3 regions of the Streptomyces sp. NPDC053513 genome follow, and region 2 is predicted to be linked to each of the others. Evidence: riboswitches for the same ligand, from Rfam matches in the RefSeq annotation. Region 2 holds a riboswitch; each other region holds the start of a gene.

Region 1 (6,621 bases), on a different contig from region 2:
GGGTGAGCGCGTCGACGAGCAGGGCACCGGTCAGCTTGATCGCGCCTGCGACCGCGACGGCGACGAGCACGAGGAGCGCGGTGGTGAGGAAGCGGACCGGTACGCCCGAGCACTCGGCGAGTTCGCGGTCGTACAGGAGGAGGGCGACGTCCCGCCGCTTCCACCGGAACAGGGACGGGACGACCACGGCGAGGGCGCCGAGGACGACGAGGTCGGCGGTGCCGACCGAGAGGATCGAGCCCCAGAGGAGCGCGAACGCGCCCGAGGCGTTGACGCCGGAGACGGCGAGGACCAGGAGCGCGGCCGCGACGGCCAGGCTCATCAACAGGCCCATGGCGCCGGACAGCCCGTCGGGCGTACGGGCCAGCGGAGCGACCCCCGCCCCGGACAGGGCACAGGCCACCAGCGCGCACAGCATCGGATCGATCCCGGTCAGCAGGCCGATCGCGATGCCGAGGAGTGCCACGTGCATCATCGCGAACCGCACCGGCATGATGTCGAGCCCGACGATGACCACACCGATCACCGGCAGCCCGACGGCCGCCAGGAGCAGGGCGACGCCAGCCCGCCGGACCGGTACGAGCTGGAGCACGGTGCCGAGGTCGGCCGCCGCGAGCGTGCTCACCGGACCTCCCTGAGTCGCCCGGCAGCCATCTCCAGGACCCGGTCGCACTGCTCGGCGAGCGCCCGGTCATGGGTCACCACGACGAGCGTCACCGGCAGCGCGGTCAGCACGTCGGCTGCCTCCTCCTGCCCGGCGAAGTCGAGGGCGGCGGTCGGTTCGTCTGCCAGGAGCACCTGCGCGCCCGCCGCGACGCAGCCGAGGGCACGCGCCAGGTACATGCGCTGCAACTGCCCACCGGACAGCGTGTCCACGGGCCGCCCGACCAGCGCTCCGACTCCCAGCCGCTCGGCTGCCCCGGCCGCATCGGTCGGCGCGCCGCTGCTCGCCAGGAGCTCGTCCCCACGCAGCGGGAACCGGCCGGCGGCCGGCTTCTGCGGGATCCACGCACAGGACCGGCGCCGCCACGCCCACTCGGCCGCCGTACGGGCGGGCCGCCCGCCGACCTCGATGGTGCCGCTGACCTGCCGGTGCAGCCCGAGGACCGCACGCAGCAGCGTCGTCTTCCCGGATCCGTTCGTCCCCGTCAGCGCCACCCGCTCACCGGCGGCGATCTCCAGATCGACCTCGGCGACCGCCTCGGTACGGCCGTGCCGGCACGCGACCCCCCGCATCTGTATGTCCAGTCCGCCCATCCCGTGCCCTTCAGCGCCACCGTGCTCGTGCGGTGGAGGAGTCGGACGGAAGGGGTGCCGGGTTCCCGGAAACAGGCGGGAACCGTGGACCGCCGCCGCCCGACCCCTCTCATACCGCCACTCCAGGAACAGGAGCACCACATGAACCGCAGGGCATTACTCCGCGCCACCACCGCCCTCGGCGCCACGGGCGCGCTGGCTGCCACGGCGGCCTCGCCCGCGTCCGGGGCCACCCCCGACCCGAGCCGCCCCCTCCGCGTCCACGTCGCGATGTTCGACGGCGTCGAGGAGCTCGACTTCGCCGCTCCGTACGAGGTCCTCTCCGGCGCCGGGTTCTTCACCCCGCGCCCGATCGAGGTCCGGTACGTCTCCGCCACCGGCGCCCGCGCCGTGACCGCCGCCTACGGCACGGCCGTCCGGGGCATCCGTCCCTGGGCCCCCGAGGAGGCGGACCTGCTCGTCGTCCCGGGCGGCGGCTACGCACGCCGCGACAGCCCCGGGGTCTGGGCCGAGATCGATCGCGGCACCCTGCCCCGCGCGCTCGCGGCCGCCGTCCGGCCCGGGCTCACGGTCAGCGCCCTGTGCACCGGCGTCATGCTCCTCTCGGCCGCCGGACTCACCGAGGGCCGCCCGTGCACCACCCACCACAAGGCCAAACCCGACCTCGCACGGCAGGGCGGCCTGGTGAAGAACGCCCGCGTCGTCGACGACGGTGACCTCGTCACCGCCGGCGGCATCACCTCCGGCCTCGACCTCGCGCTCTGGCTGGTCCGCCGCGAACTGGGCGCGGACACGGCGACGAACCTGGAGGAGATGCTGGAGTACGAGGCCCGGGGCACCGTCTGGAGTGCACGCCCTGCCCGCTGAGGCAGGTCCGCCCGCTGAGGCAGGCCCGGCCGCGATCCGGTCGGTCGTGAGGCCGACCGGGGAGGGGGACCGCCGGGCAGAGGGACCGTCGGGCGGGGCGATTCCACCGATGAGTTCTCCGTCCCCGGCCGGTCCACCCCGTGACACGACCGTTCTCGACAGGAGTGCCATGTCCACCATCCAGCCCGTGATCCTCACCGCCGACCCGGACGCCCTGCTCGGCTTCTACACGAAACTGTTCGGCGCCGAGGAGACCTCCCGGGTGCCGGAGGAAGGCCCGGTCTTCTACCTCGGCCTGCGCATCGGCGACACCGACCTCGGCCTGGTGGCCCAGGAGGCCCCGGGGAACCGGGAGGCGCCGCGGATCCTGCTCAGCATCGACGTCGACGACGTCGACGAGACGCTCGGCCGGGTGGCGGCGCTGGGAGGCTCCGTCCGCGGCGGTGCCAACGACATGCCGTGGGGGCAGCGCGTCGCCCACGTCCAGGACCCCGACGGCAACCCGGTGAACCTCACCCAGTCGATCCCGGTCCGGTGACGCCGCAGCTCACCGCTCGTCACGGTCAGGCGTGGCGCATCGCGTCGGTGAGGCGGTCGGCCGCGTCGACGGCGGCCTTCGCGAGCCGGGCGCCGGGATGACGGGTGAGGCGCTGGATCGGGCCGGTCACCGTGATGGCGGCCACGACACGATGGGCCGGGTCGCGCACCGGCGCCGAGACGGAGGCCATCCCGGGTTCGCGCTCCCCGATCGACTGGGCCCAGCCCCGGCGCCGTACGCCGCTGAGGGCCGTGGCCGTGAAACGGGCCCCCTGCAGACCGTGGTGGTAGCGCTCGGGGTCCTCCCAGGCGAGCAGGACCTGGGCGGCGGAGCCCACCTTCATGGGGAGCGCGGAGCCGACGGGCACGATGTCGCGCAGGCCGGAGGCCCGTTCGGCGGCGGCGACGCAGACGCGCACCTCACCCTGGCGGCGGTAGAGCTGCGTGCTCTCGCCGGTGGCGTCCCGGAGCGAGGTGAGGACCGGGCCGGCCGCGACCAGCAGGCAGTCCTCGCCCGCGACAGCCGAGAGTTCGGAGAGGCGGGGGCCGAGGACGAAGCGTCCCTGCAGGTCCCTGCCGACCATGCGGTGGCGTTCGAGCGCGGTGGCGAGCCGGTGGGCCGTGGGCCGCGCCAGGCCGGTGGCGGCGACCAGCTCGGCCAGAGTGGCCGGGCCCGACGCCAGCGCGCCGAGGATCACCGCGGCCTTGTCGAGGACACCCACGCCACTGGAAATGTCGGATACGTTCACGAAAAGGGGTACTCCAGTCTCGTCCGCGCGTCCTGACGCGCGGAGACCTCGCCCGGGGGAGGGCAGGGGTGGTCAGCGGGAAAGGGCCGAAGCGGTCGGCCGATACGCCGCGGTGGCCACGAGACGGGTACGGGAGAAGCCCGGAGTGGACAGAGCCTGGGCGGAAGGCAGCACAGAGAGCACCGTGTCTCCTCATCTTTTCCCGCGCCACGTTGGCGCGGGCCGGAGTTGGCACTGATCCCGACGGCGCGGCGCGAACATGGAGCGCCGAGTCGACGGGGAGTTGCCGGGGCTTCGTAGGGCCGGTCCCTCCACCCCTCTGGATGATTCGCGAGGAACCATACAAGACTCCCGGGCCGACCCGCCAACGGCATTCCGGCCACGCGGCGGCCGGAGCGTGCCCTTCGCGGGATCCCCCCCGCCGCCGCTGCGAAGGCGGCGGCGACAACGACGGCGACGGCGGTGGTGACGGTGACGGTCAGGCGAGCAGGTTCACGGCGCTCTGGAACAGGCCCGGGAACCGGGCGGCCGTCGGCATGATCAGAGGAGCCAGCGGTGGCTGGTTCCGGACCCAGAGCAGGGACCTCGTCAGGAGGCGGTAGCTGCGGGACAAGCGGCACCAAGCGGGCTCGTACGCCTGCGGGTTGCCCTCGCGAAGGCAGCGTACGAGGGCGTCCGCCGCCGTCAGCGCGAGGGTGAGGCCCTCGCCGGTCAGCGCGTCGACGTACCCGGCGGCGTCGCCGACGAACAGCACGCGGCCGGCCACCCGGGAACGGGCCTGCTGGCGGAGCGGCCCGGCACCCCTGACAGATGTCCTGTCGGCGGTGCGCAGACGGGCGAGCAGGCGGGGGAAACGGCTCAGCTGGTCGTCGAAGGGCAGTTGGCGCGAGGTGAGGAGGGCGACGCCGACCTGCCGCGGCCCGAGCGGGGTGACGTACGCCTCGCAGTCGGCGGACCAGTGCACCTCGACCAGGTCGGTCCACGGCTCGACGGCGTAGTGGCGCCGCAGTCCGTACCGGGGCGCGTGCCGCCGGCCGGCGGCCGGCCGTACGGTCAGGCCGAGCGCGCGCCGGGTGGGTGAGTGCAGTCCGTCGGCCGCCACCAGATACCGGGCGTTGATCCCGTCGGCGGTCACGTGCGCCCCGGACTGGGTCACCCGGCGGACGCGGTGGGGGACGACCGGAACGCCGAGCCGGGCGGCCCGGGCTGCGAGTGCCTCGTGCAGCACGGTCCGGCGCACGCCGAGACCGGGCCCGGTGCGGAACCGGGCTTCGGCGCTCCGGTCGCCGGCGGCGTCGACGTAGCGGATGCCCCGAAGAAGCGGCCCGGGCACCTCCACGTCGAGGGCCCTCAGGGCGTGCACCGCCGAGGGCATCAGCCCCTCCCCGCAGGCCTTGTCGATCGGCGCCGGCCGCGGCTCGGCGACCACGACGTCGAAGCCCCGCCGCGCTCCGTGGATCGCGGTGGCCAGGCCCGCCGGGCCGCCGCCGACGACGAGGAGGTCGATCACGACGCGGCCCCGGGGGAGGAGAGGACGTGCGACGGCGCCAAGGCGGTGTTCTCGCAGCGGATGCGGACGGTGAGCAGGGCCGCGTTCAGGAGCGAGAAGCCCAGGGCGGTCAGCCAGGCGGTGTGCACCAGGGGCAGGGCCGCGCCCTCGACGACGACCGCGACGTAGTTGGGGTGCCGGAGGCGGCGGTAGGGACCGGCGGTGACGAGCGGGAGGCCGGGGACGATCAGCACCCGGGTGTGCCAGCGGGGCCCGAGCGTGCCGACGCACCACCACCGTAGGGCTTGGGCGGCCAGCGCGAGGGCCAGCGCGGGCCAGCCGAGCAGCGGCAGGAAGGGTCGGTCGGCGGCCCAGGGCTCGACGAGGCAGCCGAGGAGGAGCGCCGCGTGCAGGACGACCATGACCGGGTAGTGCCCGGCGCCGTACTCGCGGGCACCCCGGGCCCGGCTCCAGGCGCCGTTGCGTCGCGCCACGGCGAGTTCCACGAAGCGCTCGGCGACGACCAGCAGGACCAACAGGGTGTACAGCGGCAGGGTCACGGCGGTCTCACCAGGCCAGGAGGACGAGTTCGGACGAGAAGCCGGGCCCGAAGGCGAGCATCAGGCCGATCGTCCCGGGCGGCGGCCGGTCGGCCTGGATGTCCTTCAGGATCTGCAGCACCGACGCGGAGGACAGGTTGCCGTGGGCGGCCAGGGAGCGACGGCTCGCCGCGAGGGCCGGGGCCGGCAGGCCGAGCCCTTCGGCGAGCGCGTCCAGGATCTTCGGGCCGCCGGGGTGGCAGATCCACGCCCCCACGTCCGCGGGCTTGAGGTCGTGCGCGGCGAGGAAGGACTCCACCTCCTCGGTCACGTGCAGCCTGACGAGTCCGGGGAGTTCCGGCCCGAGGACCATGCGGAAGCCCCAGTCGCCGACGGCCCACCCCAACAGGTGCTCGGTCCCGGGGTACAGGCGGCTGCGGGCCGCCACGACGCTCGGCACGGAGGACCCGGCCGACCGCGACGTCGTACGCGAGGACGCGGAGGAGCGGCCACCGCCGACGGCCACGAGCGCGGCGGCCCCGTCCCCGAACAGACCGCCCGCCACCAGGTTCGCCGTCGACATGTCGGCGCGCTGCAGGGTGAGCGAGCACAGCTCGGTGGAGAGGAGGAGCGCGGTGCCGCCCGGCCGGCCGTCGAGGAAGTCGTGGACGCGGGCCAGGCCGGCGGCGCCCGCGGAGCACCCGAGCCCGAACAGGGGCGTGCGCCTGACGTCCGGCCGCAGACCGATCCGTGCCGCGAGGCGGGCCTCCAGGGACGGCGTCGCGATGCCGGTCACGGTCGTCGAGACGACCAGGTCGACGTCCTCCGGGCGTACGCCGGCCTCGTGGAGGGCCCGCGTGACGGCTTCGGCGCCCAGCGCGGTGGCCAGTTCGACGAAGAGCCGGTTGGTCTCGCCGAAAGCACCGAGATCGCGGTAACGGTCGAGGGGCAGGGCGAGATGACGGCTCTCCACGCCGGCCGCCGCGTGCAGCCGGCGCACGAGCTCCCTGTCGGATCCGGGCGGCAGGCCGGCGACGAGGTCTTCGGTGATCTCGTGCTGCATGTAGCGGTGCGGCGGGAAAGCCGTGCTCACCGCGAGGACGCGGGTCATTGCTCCAACATAGGGACGGTGAGGCGCCGACACCCACAACCCGGAGGTCATGGGCGCGCCGTCGCCTAGCGT
Region 2 (6,621 bases):
GACGAAAACATCCGCACCACCGTCTACCGCGATGAAGCCGTAGCCCTTCTCCGCGTTGAACCACTTGACGGTGCCCTGAGCCATGCCTAACTCCCCTATTACTGGCCCTTGCGCGGGACCCGCACTTCGCGGACCCGGGTCAGACCTCTGCGCCGGAACGCGTCGACCGCGGCTGAATGTATCTGTCCAACTGCCCTCTGCAACAGGTCATTCGAGCGAGAATTCTGGGCGCGACGGAAAGGGGAATTGGGGAGAATCCCCTGGATCACGGGGCAAGTCGGGCCCGGCAAAGCACGCAGAAGGTACACAACGCGCACACACTTTGGCTGCTTCTTATCGGGCGGAGACGCATTCTCATATGCGCTCGGCATGAGCAGCGGAGGGGACTTCCCCAACTCTACCGCGCTCAACCATGCAGAATTGCCCCTTCCGCTTATCGCGCGGAAGGGGCAATTCGTACTGACTGGTAGGGCTCCGCCGGGGCTCAGCGACCGCCGGCACCGTGCTCGATGGTCAGCCTCCGGCGACGGCCGGGATGATCGAGACGCCCGCGCCGGCCGGGGTGGCCGTCTCCAGACCCTGCTCGAAGCGCACGTCGTCGTCGTTCACGTAGACGTTGACGAAGCGGCGCAGCTTGCCCTGGTCGTCCAGGACGCGGGCGGCGATGCCCGTGTGGTTCTTCTCCAGGTCGGCGATGACCTCGGCGAGGGTCGCGCCCTCGGCCTGGACCTCGGCCTGGCCGCCCGTGTAGGTGCGGAGGATGGTGGGGATGCGGACGTTCACGGCCATGTGTTCGTAACCTTTCAGAGCGCCAGGCCGGCGTCGCGGAACGCGTCCAGGCTCGGGCGGATGGTGGCGGTCGCCTGAGAGGTGTCGGCCACCGCGTCCAGGGTCTTGAGTCCGTCGCCGGTGTTGAGGACGACGGTGGTGAGGTCCGGGTCGATCAGACCCGCCTCGACGAGCTTCCGGGTGACGCCGACGGTGACGCCGCCCGCGGTCTCCGCGAAGATGCCCTCGGTCTGCGCGAGGAGCTTGATCGCGTCCACGACCTGCTCGTCGTTCACGTCCTCCACGGCGCCGCCGGTCCGGCGGGCGATGTCGAGGACGTAGGGGCCGTCGGCCGGGTTGCCGATGGCGAGGGACTTGGCGATGGTGTTCGGCTTCTGGGGCCGCACGACGTCGTGGCCGGCCTTGAAGGCGACGGAGACCGGGGAGCAGCCCTCGGCCTGGGCGCCGAAGATCTTGTACGGCTTGTCCTCGACGAGGCCCAGCTTGATGAGCTCCTGCAGACCCTTGTCGATCTTCGTGAGCTGGGAGCCGGAGGCGATCGGGATGACGAGCTGGTCGGGGATGACCCAGCCGAGCTGCTCGCAGATCTCGTACGCGAGCGTCTTGGAGCCCTCGCCGTAGTACGGGCGGAGGTTGACGTTCACGAAGCCCCAGCCCTCGCCGAGCGGGTCGCCGATGAGCTCCGAGCAGAAGCGGTTGACGTCGTCGTAGTTGCCCTCGATGGCGACGAGGTCACCGCCGTAGACACCGGCCATGACGACCTTGCCCTGCTCCAGGTCGTGCGGGATGAACACGCAGGAGCGGAAGCCGGCGCGGGCGGCGGCGGCGCCGACGGCGCCGGCCAGGTTGCCGGTGGAGGAGCAGGAGAGGGTGGTGAAGCCGAAGGCGCGGGCGGCTTCGAGGGCCTGGGCGACGACCCGGTCCTTGAAGGAGTGGGTCGGGTTGCCGGAGTCGTCCTTGACGAAGAGCTTGCCGGGCGCGACGCCGATCTCGCGGGCGAGGTTGTCGGCCTGGACGAGCTTGGTCCAGCCGGGGTTCAGGTTCGGCTTCTCGGCGACGTCGGCGGGGACGGGCAGCAGCGGGGCGTAGCGCCAGATGTTGGCGGGACCGGCCTCGATCTGCTTGCGCAGCGCCTCGGGGTCGCCGGTGGGAAGGTCGTACGCGACCTCAAGCGGTCCGAAACAGAGTTCGCAGGCGAAGATCGGACCGAGCGGGAAGTGCTCACCACATTCGCGACAGGAGAGCCCGGACGCGGGACCGAGGTCGACGGTGGTGGGGGTAGCGGTCTGTACAGCCATGGAGGCGAGGCCCTTTCTCCTCATCTTTCCCAATGGCGAATTTTTCGCCATGAGACGGATTTGGCACCTTCCCTAGCCGGGGACCTCGCGCATAAATGCTGTGCCCGTCAGGGCTCCACCTGGGGTGGTGGCCGGGAGACGGGTGGGCGAGACAAACCGACTGGAGGGTTGCCGGGGCTTCAACGGGCCGTTTCCCTCTGCCCCTCTGGATGAGCGGTATTCGATTGTGAAGCGCGGTGGACTTTCGTTCCTGCGCTCCGACGCGGTCGGCACCCCGACGTGCATCGGGGATCCGCGTTGTTCAAGACTGTAACCGAAGGCCCGGGCGCTTGGACCGGCCGTCCGAACCGCGAGATGGAGATCAGGTGCTGGAAGAGGTGGAGCGCTGGCTGGACCGGCGGTCCTGGTCCGTGACGGACCGGCCGCTGGAGCGGATCCTCGCCGCCAAGCGGAACACGAAGGTCAGCGTCGTCCTGCCGGCGCTGAACGAGGAGGCGACGGTGGGGGACATCGTCGCCGTGATCCGCCGCGAGCTGATGACGGAGACGGTGCCGCTCGTCGACGAGCTGGTGGTGATCGACTCGGGCTCCACGGACCGCACGGCGGAGGTGGCCGCGGCCGCCGGCGCGCGGGTGGTCGCGCGTGACGCGATACTCCCCCGGATACCGACCGTGCCCGGCAAGGGCGAGGTCCTGTGGCGGTCACTGATGGTGACGAGCGGGGACGTGGTGTGCTTCGTCGACGCGGACCTGCGGGACTTCTCGGCGGACTTCGTGACGGGGATCGTGGGCCCGCTGCTCACGGACCCGGACGTGGACTTCGTGAAGGCGATGTACGACCGCCCGTTCGGGGACACTCCAGGTCAGGGCGGCCGGGTCACGGAACTGGTGGCCCGCCCGCTCCTGAACCTGCACTGGCCGCGGCTGGCCGGCTTCGTGCAGCCGCTGGGCGGCGAGTACGCGGCGCGGCGCTCGCTGCTCGAACGCCTCCCCTTCCCGGTCGGTTACGGAGTGGAGCTGGGGCTGCTCGTGGACGCCCTGCACACGGTGGGCCTGGACGCGCTCGCGCAGGTGGACGTGGGGGTGCGCAAGCACCGGCACCAGGACGGGCAGGCGCTGGGCCGGATGGCGGCGGCGATCTACCGGACGGCGCAGCTGCGGCTCTCGCGGGGCCACCTGGTGCGCCCCTGGCTGACCCAGTTCGAGCGGGGCGAGGCGGGCTTCGAGCCGCGGACGTACGCGGTGGACACGGAGGAGCGCCCGCCGATGGCCGAGATCGCGGAGTACGCGCAGCGCCGCGTGGCGTGAGGCGGGACGCCGCACCCGCGACCGGTCTGCGGCACGGGCCCGCGACATCGATCCGCGGCATCGATCCGCGACGACGGAGCGTGGCCGGATCAGCCCGTCTCGTATACGTACGTTTGAGCGTTTACGGGACGGGCTAGGTTCGCCACATGGCTACTGTGCTCGTCGCATCCAACCGGGGCCCCGTCTCGTACGCGCTCGGCGAGGGCGGCTCGCTCGACGCCCGCAGGGGCGGCGGCGGCCTGGTCTCGGGCCTGAGCGCCATCGGCACCCAGGACAGTCTCTGGGTGTGCGCGGCGCTCGGCGAGGGCGACCGGGAGGCGGTCCGGCGGGGCGTGGCCGAGCCGGGCGTGCGGATGCTGGACATCGACCCGTCCGTCTACGCCGACGCGTACAACGGCATCGCGAACTCGGTGCTGTGGTTCCTCCACCACCACCTGTACGACATCCCGCGCGAGCCGGTCTTCGACGCGGAGTTCCGCCGCCGCTGGGAGTCGTACCGCGCCTACAACCGCGCCTTCGCCGAGGCACTGGCCGCGGAGGCCGCGAAGGGCGCGGCGGTCCTGGTCCAGGACTACCACCTGGCGCTCGTCCCGGGGCAGCTCCGCGCACTCCGCCCGGACCTCCGCATCGCCCACTTCACGCACACGCCCTGGGCCTCCCCCCAGTACCTCCGGATGCTCCCGACCGACATCCGCGAGGAGCTCCTGCGGGGGATGCTCGGCGCGGACCGGCTGGGCTTCCACACCCGGGCCTGGGCGTCGGCGTTCGAGGAGGGCGCGGGCGACCTCGGGCGCACGCTGGTGGCGGCCCATCCCCTGGGCGTCGACGGCGAGGAGCTGCGGGCGCTGGCGCACCGCCCGGAGGTGGACGAGCGCCTGGCGGAGCTCCGCGCGGAGGTCGGCGACCGCAGGACCATCGTCCGGGTGGACCGCACGGAACTCTCCAAGAACATCCTGCGCGGCCTGCTGGCCTACCGGGAGTTCCTCACCGCCCACCCGGAGTGGCGCGAGCGGGTGGTCCACCTGGCCTCGGCGTACCCCTCCCGCCAGGACCTGGAGTCGTACCGTACGTACACGGCGTCGGTGCGGGAACTGGCGGACGAGATCAACGCCGAGTTCGGCACGGCGGACTGGCAGCCGGTCCTGGTCTCGGTGAAGGACGACTTCACCCGCTCCCTGGCCGCCTACCGCCTGGCGGACGTGGCCCTGGTGAACCCGGTGCGCGACGGCATGAACCTGGTCGCGAAGGAGATACCGGTCGTCTCGGAGGCGGGCTGCGCCCTGGTCCTGTCCCGCGAGGCGGGCGCCCACGAGGAGCTCCACGAGGACGCCCTCACGGTGAACCCCTTCGACGTGACGGAGACGGCCGAGGCCCTGCACGCGGCCCTCACGATGCCCCCGCCCGAACGCACGGACCGCACGAAGCGCCTGGCGGCCACGGCCACCTCCCGGCCCCCGCGGCGCTGGTTCCTGGACCAGTTGGAGGCGCTCAGGGGCTAGGGGGTGTCCCCCGCCCGTTCCCTTCCCCATGCCGCCAGGGGCTCCAGGGCCTCGTTCAGGCGGATGCCGGACCTGGTCAGGGCGTACTCGACGCGGGGTGGGACCTCGTCGTAGGAGACGCGGTCGACGATGCCGTCCGCCTCCAGCTCGCGCAGGTGGGAGGCGAGGACCTTCTCCGTGATGCCCGGGACCAGTCGGCGGAGCTCGCCGAAGCGGCGGTGGGGCCGTTCGTGGAGCGCCCAGAGGATGAGCACCTTCCACTTGCCGCCGATCACCTCCATCGCGGTGTCGATGCCGCAGACGTGCCCGTCGGGCCCACCCGGCCGGTTCGGCGTCGCCATTGCCCCCACCCCTCTGACCTGTTTGCTCACCTCAGGGTAACCACCCACTTCCAAGTGGGTACTTGAGCAGGTCAGAGGGGTGGGAGCAGCCTTTCGGGCATGACGCAGAACAGTGCTGCCACGTCCCCCGTCACCCTTCTCGGCCTCGGTGCCATGGGCACCGCCCTCGCCCGCGCCTGGCTCGCCGCCGGGCATCCGCTCACCGTCTGGAACCGCACCCCGGCCCGCGCCGAGGCGCTGGCCGCCGAGGGGGCGAAGGCCGCGGACAGCGCGGCCGCGGCCGTCGCGGCGAGCGGCCTCGTCGTGGTCTGCCTCCTCGACGACGACTCCGTGGGCGCCGCCCTGGACGGTGTCGACCTGACCGGCAAGGACCTCGTCAACCTGACCACCACGACCCCCGCCCGGGCCCGCGCCCGGGCCGCGTGGGCCGAGGAGCGGGGTGCCCGGTACCTGGACGGCGGGATCATGGCCGTACCGCCGATGATCGGAGTCCCCGAGGCCGGCGGGTACGTCTTCTACAGCGGCTCGCGGGAGCTGTTCGAGCTCCACCGAGCCGCGCTCGCCGTCCCGGTCGGAACCAGGTACGTCGGGGAGGACGCCGGGTTCGCCGCCCTGCACGACGTGGCCCTGCTCAGCGCGATGTACGGGATGTTCGCGGGCGTCGCGCACGCCTTCGCGCTGATCCGGCGGGAGGACATCGATCCCGTCGCCTTCGCCCCGCTGCTCGTCGACTGGCTCGCCGCCATGGCCCAGGGCGCCCACGGGACCGCCGCCCAGCTCAGGAGCGGCGACTACACCGAGAACGTCGTCTCCAACCTCGCCATGCAGGTGGCCGGGACCCCGACCTTCCTGGCCACGGCCGAACAGCAGGGGGTGAGTCCCGAGTTGCTCCAGCCGTACTTCGCGCTCATGCGCCGCCGCCTCGAAGCCGGCAGCGGAGAGGAGGACCTGACCGGCGTGGTGGACCTGCTGCTCGCCGACCGGTGACGCACTCGCCGGTGACGCGCTCGCCGCTGGTGCGCTCACCGGTGGTGCGCTCACCGGTGGTGCGCTCACCGGTGATCCGCTGACCGGTATTCGGTGACGACCCCTCCTCCTGAGGGGTCGTCCCGTGTCAGACTCTGCCGCGATCGTTCCCCCAGGCGATCCGTTTTCCCCCATGAGGCGCATGAGGCAAGCGGAAGGATCGCAAGACACGTGAAGAAGATTGTCGTGGGCATGACCATAGGGTCGGCGCTCACCGCACTCCTCGCCGCGGGGCTCACCCCCGCCGCCGCGCAGGAAGCCCGGGACGCCGCACCGGCGGGCGCGAACGCCCACCGGCCCGACAACCGTCCCGGCCCCCTCACGAAGCAGCGCACCAAGCTGCGCGAGCAGGCGATCGACC
Region 3 (6,621 bases), on a different contig from region 2:
GTACTCCCAGCACGACCTGGAGGCGGCCTTCGCCATCGGCCTGGAGTCCTGACACCGCGCACCCGGCACGACGGAAGGGGGCCTCCCGATCGGGAGGCCCCCTTCACCCGTACGAGTGAGTGATCAGCCGCGGTCGGGGACGCAGCGGCCGTCCTCGGTGCGGTACTTCCACTGCGCGCCGTCCCGGACGAGCTCCTTCACCGCGCCGACGAACCGCTCCACGTGCTCGTCCGGCGTGCCGGCGCCGAAGCTCACCCGGATGGCGTTCAGGGACCGCTCCCCCGGGGCCGCCTCGGGCGCGCCGCACTCGCCCGGGTCCTGCGGGTCGCTGCCGAGCAGGGTGCGGACCAGCGGGTGGGCGCAGAAGAGGCCGTCGCGGACGCCGATGCCGTACTCGGCGGAGAGCGCGGCGGCGAAGTGGGAGCTGTTCCAGCCCTCCACGACGAAGGAGATGACGCCCACGCGGGGCGCGTCGTCGCCGAAGAGCGAGAGCACGCGCACCTCGGGCACCTCGGCCAGGCCCTCGCGGACCTTCGCGATCAGGTGCTGCTCGCGGGCGACGAGGGAGTCGAAGCCGGCCTCGGTGAGCGCCTTGCAGGCGGAGGCGATCGAGTAGACGCCGATGACGTTCGGCGAACCGGCTTCATGTCGGGCCGAGGTGGTGTGCCACTCCACGTCCACACCACCGTCGGCCCGACGGGCTACCTTGCGGGACGCTCCACCGCCCGCGAGGTAGGGCTCGGAATCCTGCAGCCAGTCGGCACGGCCGGCGAGGACGCCGGAGCCGAAGGGCGCGTACAGCTTGTGCCCGGAGAAGGCGACCCAGTCCACGTCCGACTCCCGTACGGAGACCGGGTGGTGGGGGGCGAGCTGGGCGGCGTCGAGCACGATCCGGGCGCCGTGCGCATGCGCGGCGGCGGCCAGTTCCCGCACCGGCCACAGCTCGCCGGTGACGTTGGAGGCGCCGGTGACGCAGACCAGGGCCGGGCCGTGGGGGTCGCGGTCGGCGAGGGCGCGCTCCAGGGTCCCGACGGCCTCGGCGGGGGTGCGCGGCGCGTTGAGGTAGGTGACGCGGGCGTCCCGCCACGGCAGCAGCGAGGCGTGGTGCTCGGTCTCGAAGACGAAGACCTGGCAGTCCGCCGGGAGGACCTGGGCGAGCAGGTTGAGGGAGTCGGTGGTGGAGCGGGTGAAGACGACCTGGTCGCCGGGGCGGCAGTCGAGGAACTCGGCGACGGTGGCGCGGCTGTTCTCGAAGAGGTCGGTGGAGAGCTGGGAGAGGTAACCGGCGCCGCGGTGGACGCTGCCGTAGTAGGGGGCGTACGCGGCGACGTCGTCCCAGACCCGCTGGAGGGCCGGCGCGCTGGCCGCGTAGTCGAGTGCCGCGTAGGTCACCTCGCCGCCGGTGACGAGCGGGACGGTCACGTCCCGGCCGAGGACCGGCAGCGGGGCGGCGCAGCAGGGGTCGGCGGACTCGGAGTCGGCGGTGACGGCGGCGGCGTTCGGGTATGCGGACATGGCGGTATCTCCCGGCGGGCGGTGCGGAATGGCTTCGGTGGATCCCGTACGCGGCCGGATGCGGCGGGGGGTACGGGTGAGGCCTCGGAGGACGCGGGGGTACGCGGAAGGGACCCTGTTCCGAGGGTGAAGAAGGGGCGGACTCGCCCTATCGCATTCGCTTGCTCACGGAAAAAGCTCCTCGACTGACCAGGACCCCTGGTGTTCGAGGGATCCGCGCTTGCCGTAGACCTCGCTGCCTACGGCCTGGTCATCACCCGGGGCACCCCGCCACGGAAGGAGGGTTGCCGGACAGCAAGCCGGGGCCAAAACGCTGTCACTCGTGACCTGTTCCCGAACTTATGCCAGACGATCACGACGCCGCAACCCCGTCCCGGCATCCGGGACGGGGCCGCAATGCGCCGTTCACACGCGCTCAGGCGTTGCTGGCGGCGATCCACCGCTCCAGGGACCGAAGGGCCGCGCCGGAGTCGATCGACTCGGCCGCCTTGGCGATGCCCGCGCCCAGCCGCTCCGCCAGGGTGCCCGTGCCGGGCTCCAGGGCGGTGAGCGCCGCCGCCGCGTTGAGCAGCACCGCGTCCCGTACCGGCCCGGTCTCCCCCGCGAGCAGCCGGCGGGCCACGTCGGCGTTGTACGAGGCGTCGGCGCCGCGCAGGGCCTCCAGGGGGACGAGCTCGATGCCGACGTCCCGCGGGTCGAAGCGCTCCTCGGTGACGCCGCCGTCCCGGACCACCCAGACCCGGGAGGTGGCGGTGGTGGTCAGCTCGTCCAGGCCGTCGTCGCCGCGGAAGACCAGGGCGGAGTTGCCGCGCTCGGCGAGGACGCCGGCGACGATCGGCGCCATGCGCGGGTCGGCGACCCCGACGGCCTGGGCCTTCACCTTGGCCGGGTTGGTCAGCGGACCCAGGACGTTGAAGGTGGTCCGGATGCCCAGCTGGCCGCGGGCCGCGGCGACGTGCCGCAGCGAGGGGTGGAACTTCACGGCGAAGCAGATGGTGATGCCGGCTTCCTCGGCGACCTCGGCGACCCGTTGCGGGGTGAGGTTCAGGTTGATGCCGAGCTTCTCCAGGACGTCGGAGGAGCCGGAGGCGGAGGAGGCGGCGCGGTTGCCGTGCTTGACGACCTTCGTGCCGGTGCCGGCGACGACGATCGAGGCCATCGTGGAGATGTTGACGGTCTTGGCTCCGTCGCCGCCGGTGCCGACGATGTCGACGGCGGGGCCGGGCACCTCGATCGTATTGGCGTGCGCGTACATGGTGCGGACGAGGCCGGTGATCTCCTGGACGGTCTCGCCCTTGGCCCGCAGCGCCACCATGAACCCGGCGATCTGCGCGTCGGTCGCCTCGCCGCTCATGATCAGGTCCATCGCCCAGGCGGTGTCGTCGGCGGAGAGGTCCTTGCCGTCGAGCAGACCGTTCAGCAGGACGGGCCAGGAGCGGCCCGCCGACGTGGGTCCTCCAGCGGGGGTCGCAGCGCTCATGGCAGCTCCTGTTGGTCACGTGACGGATACGGTCCCACCCTATCGACCCCCGGGGACGGCAAAGAGCCCCGTCCATCGAATGGACGGGGCTCCTGCCGTGGCGACCTTCAGGTCAGGTGTTCAGGCGATCAGTGGTGGCCGTGGCCGCTCTGGATCTCCTTGTACTCCTCGACCGTGGGCTTGGCGATCTGGCTGTCCTCGCCGTAGTAGCCCTTGTTGAGCTTGACCCGGAGCTTCTCCATGCGGCCGATCTTCCGCTCCACGCCGTTCTCGTCGACGGCCGGCGGAAGCTCCGCGGCCGCGTACTGCTCGTGCGCCGTGAGGCGGTGCAGCTCGCCCTGGCTGAGCGGCTCGTGGACCTCGACGAACTCACCGTGCGGCAGGCGCTTGATGATGCCCGACTCGCGGCCGTGCAGCACCTTGTCCTTGTCGCGGCGCTGGAGGCCGAGGCAGATCCGCTTGGTGGCGACGAACGCGATGACCGGGCCGAGGAAGAAGAAGATCCGGACGAACCAGGTGATCGAGTTCAGCGACAGGTGGAAGTGGGTCGCCCAGAGGTCGTTTCCACCACCCACGAGCATGATCATGTACGCGGTGATCCAGGCGACGCCGAAGGCGGTGCGCGTCGGAGCGTTGCGCGGGCGCTGCGCGATGTGGTGCTCGCGCTTGTCGCCGGTGATCCAGGACTCGATGAACGGGTAGACCGCGATGGCCGCGAGGACCAGCGGGAAGATCGCCAGCGGGATCATCACGCCGAGGACCAGCGTGTGGCCCCACAGGTTGATCTCCCAGCCCGGCATGACACGGATCAGACCCTCGGCGAAGCCCATGTACCAGTCGGGCTGGGCGCCGGTGGACACCTGGTCCGGGCGGTACGGGCCGATGGCCCAGATCGGGTTGATCGAGGCGATCGCCGCGATGACCGCGATGACGCCGAAGACCAGGAAGAAGAAGCCTCCGGCCTTCGCCATGTACACGGGCAGCAGCGGCATGCCGACGACGTTGTTGTTCGTCCGGCCGGGGCCGGCGAACTGCGTGTGCTTGTGGACGAACACCAGGATGAGGTGGGCGACCACGAGGCCCAGCATGATGCCGGGGAGCAGCAGCACGTGCGCCGAGTAGAACCGGGCGACGAAGTCGCCGCCGGGGAACTCGCCGCCGAACAGGAACATCGACAGGTACGTGCCGAGGACCGGCACGGACAGGATCGCGCCCTGCATGAAGCGGACACCGGTGCCGGAGAGCAGGTCGTCCGGGAGCGAGTAACCGGTGAAGCCGGTGAACATGCCCAGGAAGAACAGCAGGAAGCCGAACAGCCAGTTGATCTCACGCGGCTTGCGGAACGCGCCGGTGAAGAACACGCGCATCATGTGCACGAACATGCCGGCGAGGAAGATCAGCGCCGCCCAGTGGTGGATCTGCCGGATCAGCAGACCACCGCGCACCTCGAAGGAGATGTGCATGGTCGAGTTGAACGCCTCGGACATCAGCTGTCCCTGGAGCGGGACGTACGGTCCGACGTACTCCACCTCGTTCATCGACGGGTGGAAGAACATCGTCAGGTAGACGCCCGTCAGGATGATGATGAGGAAGCTGTAGAGGCAGACCTCGCCCAGCATGAAGGACCAGTGGTCCGGGAAGATCTTCCGCATGTTGGCCTTGGCCAGCGTGTAGATCCCCAGGCGACCGTCGGCCCAGTCCGCGACCCGCTCGCCGGCGGGCGCCTTCTTCTGCGTGTTGGTCACGGTGCTCATCCGCGCTCCCAGAATGCCGGACCGACGGGCTCGTCGAAGTCGCCGAGCGCCTCGAGGAAGCCCTTGTCGTTCACGCCGATCCGCAGCTGCGGGAGGGGGTGACCGGCCGGGCCGAAGATGACGCGGGCGCCGTCGGAGAGGTCGAAGGTGGACTGGTGGCACGGGCAGAGCACGTGGTGCGTCTGCTGCTCGTACAGGGAGATCGGGCAGCCGACGTGGGTGCAGATCTTCGAGAACGCGACGATGCCCTGGTGCGACCACTCGAGCTCGCGCTTGTCCTTGATGTCCTCCGGCTGGATCCGGACGATCATCAGGGCGGCCTTGGCGATCTCGGTCTGGAAGTGCTCGTCGTGCTCCGAGAGGCCCTCGGGCATCGCGAAGGTCAGCGAGCCGACCGCGACGTCCTCGGGACGCAGCGGCTCGTGCGTGTTCATGTTGATGAGCTGGAGCCCCTTGGTCCACATGGTGGTCCGGAGCTTCTTCTCGGGCAGCGGGCCCATGTCACGCAGCAGGACGATGCCGGAGAGCGGCACGAGCGCCAGCGCGCCGAACATCGTGTTGCGGATGAGCTTGCGGCGGCCCATGCCCGACTCCGCGGCACCGGCCGCGAAGTCCGCCATGACCTTCGCCTTGACCTCGGGCGACGCCTCCATCGGGTGACGCTCGTCGGCGACCTCGACGTCGGACATCAGGGTGCGGGCCCAGTGGACCGCGCCCGCGCCGATGAAGAAGAGGGCGGCACCGAGGGTCAGACCCAGGGCGAAGTTGAGCGCGGACACGTGGCCGAAGGGCCAGATGTACACGATCTTGTCGACCGGGAAGATCACGTACGAGGCGATGAAGCCGACGGTGGCCAGCATCGACAGCGTGAACATGAAGGCGACCGCACGCTCGGACCGGCGGGCGGCCCGCTCGTCGATGTCCTGGATGCGGGGCTTGTGGGGCGGGAGGCCCGGGTCGGCGAACGGGTCGTCGGCGACCGTCACCGCGCCGTGCGCGGTGTCCTGCCCTGCCGGCAGGGTCTCTTCTGGAATCTCTTGGCTACTCATGACTTCTTGGCCTTAGCGGTGTGGGCCGCGACCCAGATGGCAACTGCGATCAGCGCGCCCAGACCGAAGATCCAGGCGAACAGGCCCTCGCTGACGGGGCCGAGGCCACCGAGCTTGAGACCGCCCGGGCTCTCGGACGAGTCGCTGTTGACGGCCTGGACGTACGCGATGATGTCCTTCTTCTCCTTCTCCGGCATCGTGGTGTCGGGGAAGGAAGGCATGTTCTGCGGGCCGGTCTGCATGGCCTCGTAGAGGTGCTTCGGGTCCACGCCCTCGAGGCTGGGGGCGTACTTGCCGTAGGTCAGCGCGCCACCCTCACCGGTGAAGTTGTGGCACTGGGCACAGTTGGTGCGGAACAGCTCGCCACCCTTGGCGATGTCGGCACCGTCAGGGCTGTACTGGCCCTCGGTCGGCTTGATCGGACCGGCACCGAGGGAGGCGACGTACGCCGCGAGCTGATCGATCTCAGCCTGCGAGTAGATGACCTTCTTCCTCGGGACCTGGGCGCCCGGCTGCTGGGCCGGCATACGGCCCGTGCCGACCTGGAAGTCCACGGCCGCCGAACCCACGCCGACCAGGGACGGGCCGTCAGAGGTGCCCTGACCGCCGGTTCCGTGGCAGCTGGCGCAGCCGACGGAGTAGAGCTTCTTGCCCTCCTCGATGGCGAGGGACTGGGCGGTTTCATCGGCCTTCGCCGTGCCCGCGGGCGCGAACGCGGCGTACAGCCCCCCAGTGGCCGCCAGCGCGAGAAGTAGGACGACGACCGCCGCCAGCGGATGGCGTCGTCGTGCGGAGAGCTTTTTCACGGATTACCCCGGTGTCA

What was found. Region 2 has a riboswitch for S-adenosylmethionine ahead of thrC (threonine synthase). Riboswitches for the same ligand answer to the same signal wherever they lie in the genome.
Region 1: another riboswitch for S-adenosylmethionine. It lies ahead of ACIGW4_RS15615 (IclR family transcriptional regulator); the one in region 2 lies ahead of thrC (threonine synthase).
Region 3: another riboswitch for S-adenosylmethionine. It lies ahead of ACIGW4_RS30505 (aminotransferase class V-fold PLP-dependent enzyme); the one in region 2 lies ahead of thrC (threonine synthase).

The regions. Positions count from the first base shown of each region.
Region 1 is NZ_JBITXP010000008.1:9,036-15,656, reverse strand. Features, by position in the region: gene ACIGW4_RS15635 (metal ABC transporter permease) at 1-625, opposite strand, end outside; gene ACIGW4_RS15630 (metal ABC transporter ATP-binding protein) at 622-1,257, opposite strand; gene ACIGW4_RS15625 (DJ-1/PfpI family protein) at 1,399-2,124, shown strand; gene ACIGW4_RS15620 (VOC family protein) at 2,294-2,662, shown strand; gene ACIGW4_RS15615 (IclR family transcriptional regulator) at 2,688-3,410, opposite strand; SAM riboswitch class I at 3,600-3,740, opposite strand; gene ACIGW4_RS15610 (NAD(P)/FAD-dependent oxidoreductase) at 3,889-4,920, opposite strand; gene ACIGW4_RS15605 (isoprenylcysteine carboxyl methyltransferase family protein) at 4,917-5,453, opposite strand; gene ACIGW4_RS15600 (type III polyketide synthase) at 5,467-6,549, opposite strand.
Region 2 is NZ_JBITXP010000027.1:58,657-65,277, reverse strand. Features, by position in the region: gene ACIGW4_RS31870 (cold-shock protein) at 1-84, opposite strand, end outside; gene ACIGW4_RS31865 (MoaD/ThiS family protein) at 514-789, opposite strand; gene thrC (threonine synthase) at 804-2,111, opposite strand; SAM riboswitch class I at 2,105-2,303, opposite strand; gene ACIGW4_RS31855 (glucosyl-3-phosphoglycerate synthase) at 2,453-3,394, shown strand; gene ACIGW4_RS31850 (trehalose-6-phosphate synthase) at 3,541-4,893, shown strand; gene ACIGW4_RS31845 (helix-turn-helix domain-containing protein) at 4,890-5,234, opposite strand; gene ACIGW4_RS31840 (NAD(P)-binding domain-containing protein) at 5,334-6,221, shown strand; gene ACIGW4_RS31835 (immune inhibitor A domain-containing protein) at 6,432-6,621, shown strand, end outside.
Region 3 is NZ_JBITXP010000024.1:87,010-93,630, forward strand. Features, by position in the region: gene ACIGW4_RS30500 (Lrp/AsnC family transcriptional regulator) at 1-52, shown strand, start outside; gene ACIGW4_RS30505 (aminotransferase class V-fold PLP-dependent enzyme) at 124-1,515, opposite strand; SAM riboswitch class IV at 1,727-1,843, opposite strand; gene trpD (anthranilate phosphoribosyltransferase) at 1,931-2,995, opposite strand; gene ACIGW4_RS30515 (cytochrome bc complex cytochrome b subunit) at 3,124-4,749, opposite strand; gene ACIGW4_RS30520 (ubiquinol-cytochrome c reductase iron-sulfur subunit) at 4,746-5,798, opposite strand; gene ACIGW4_RS30525 (c-type cytochrome) at 5,795-6,604, opposite strand.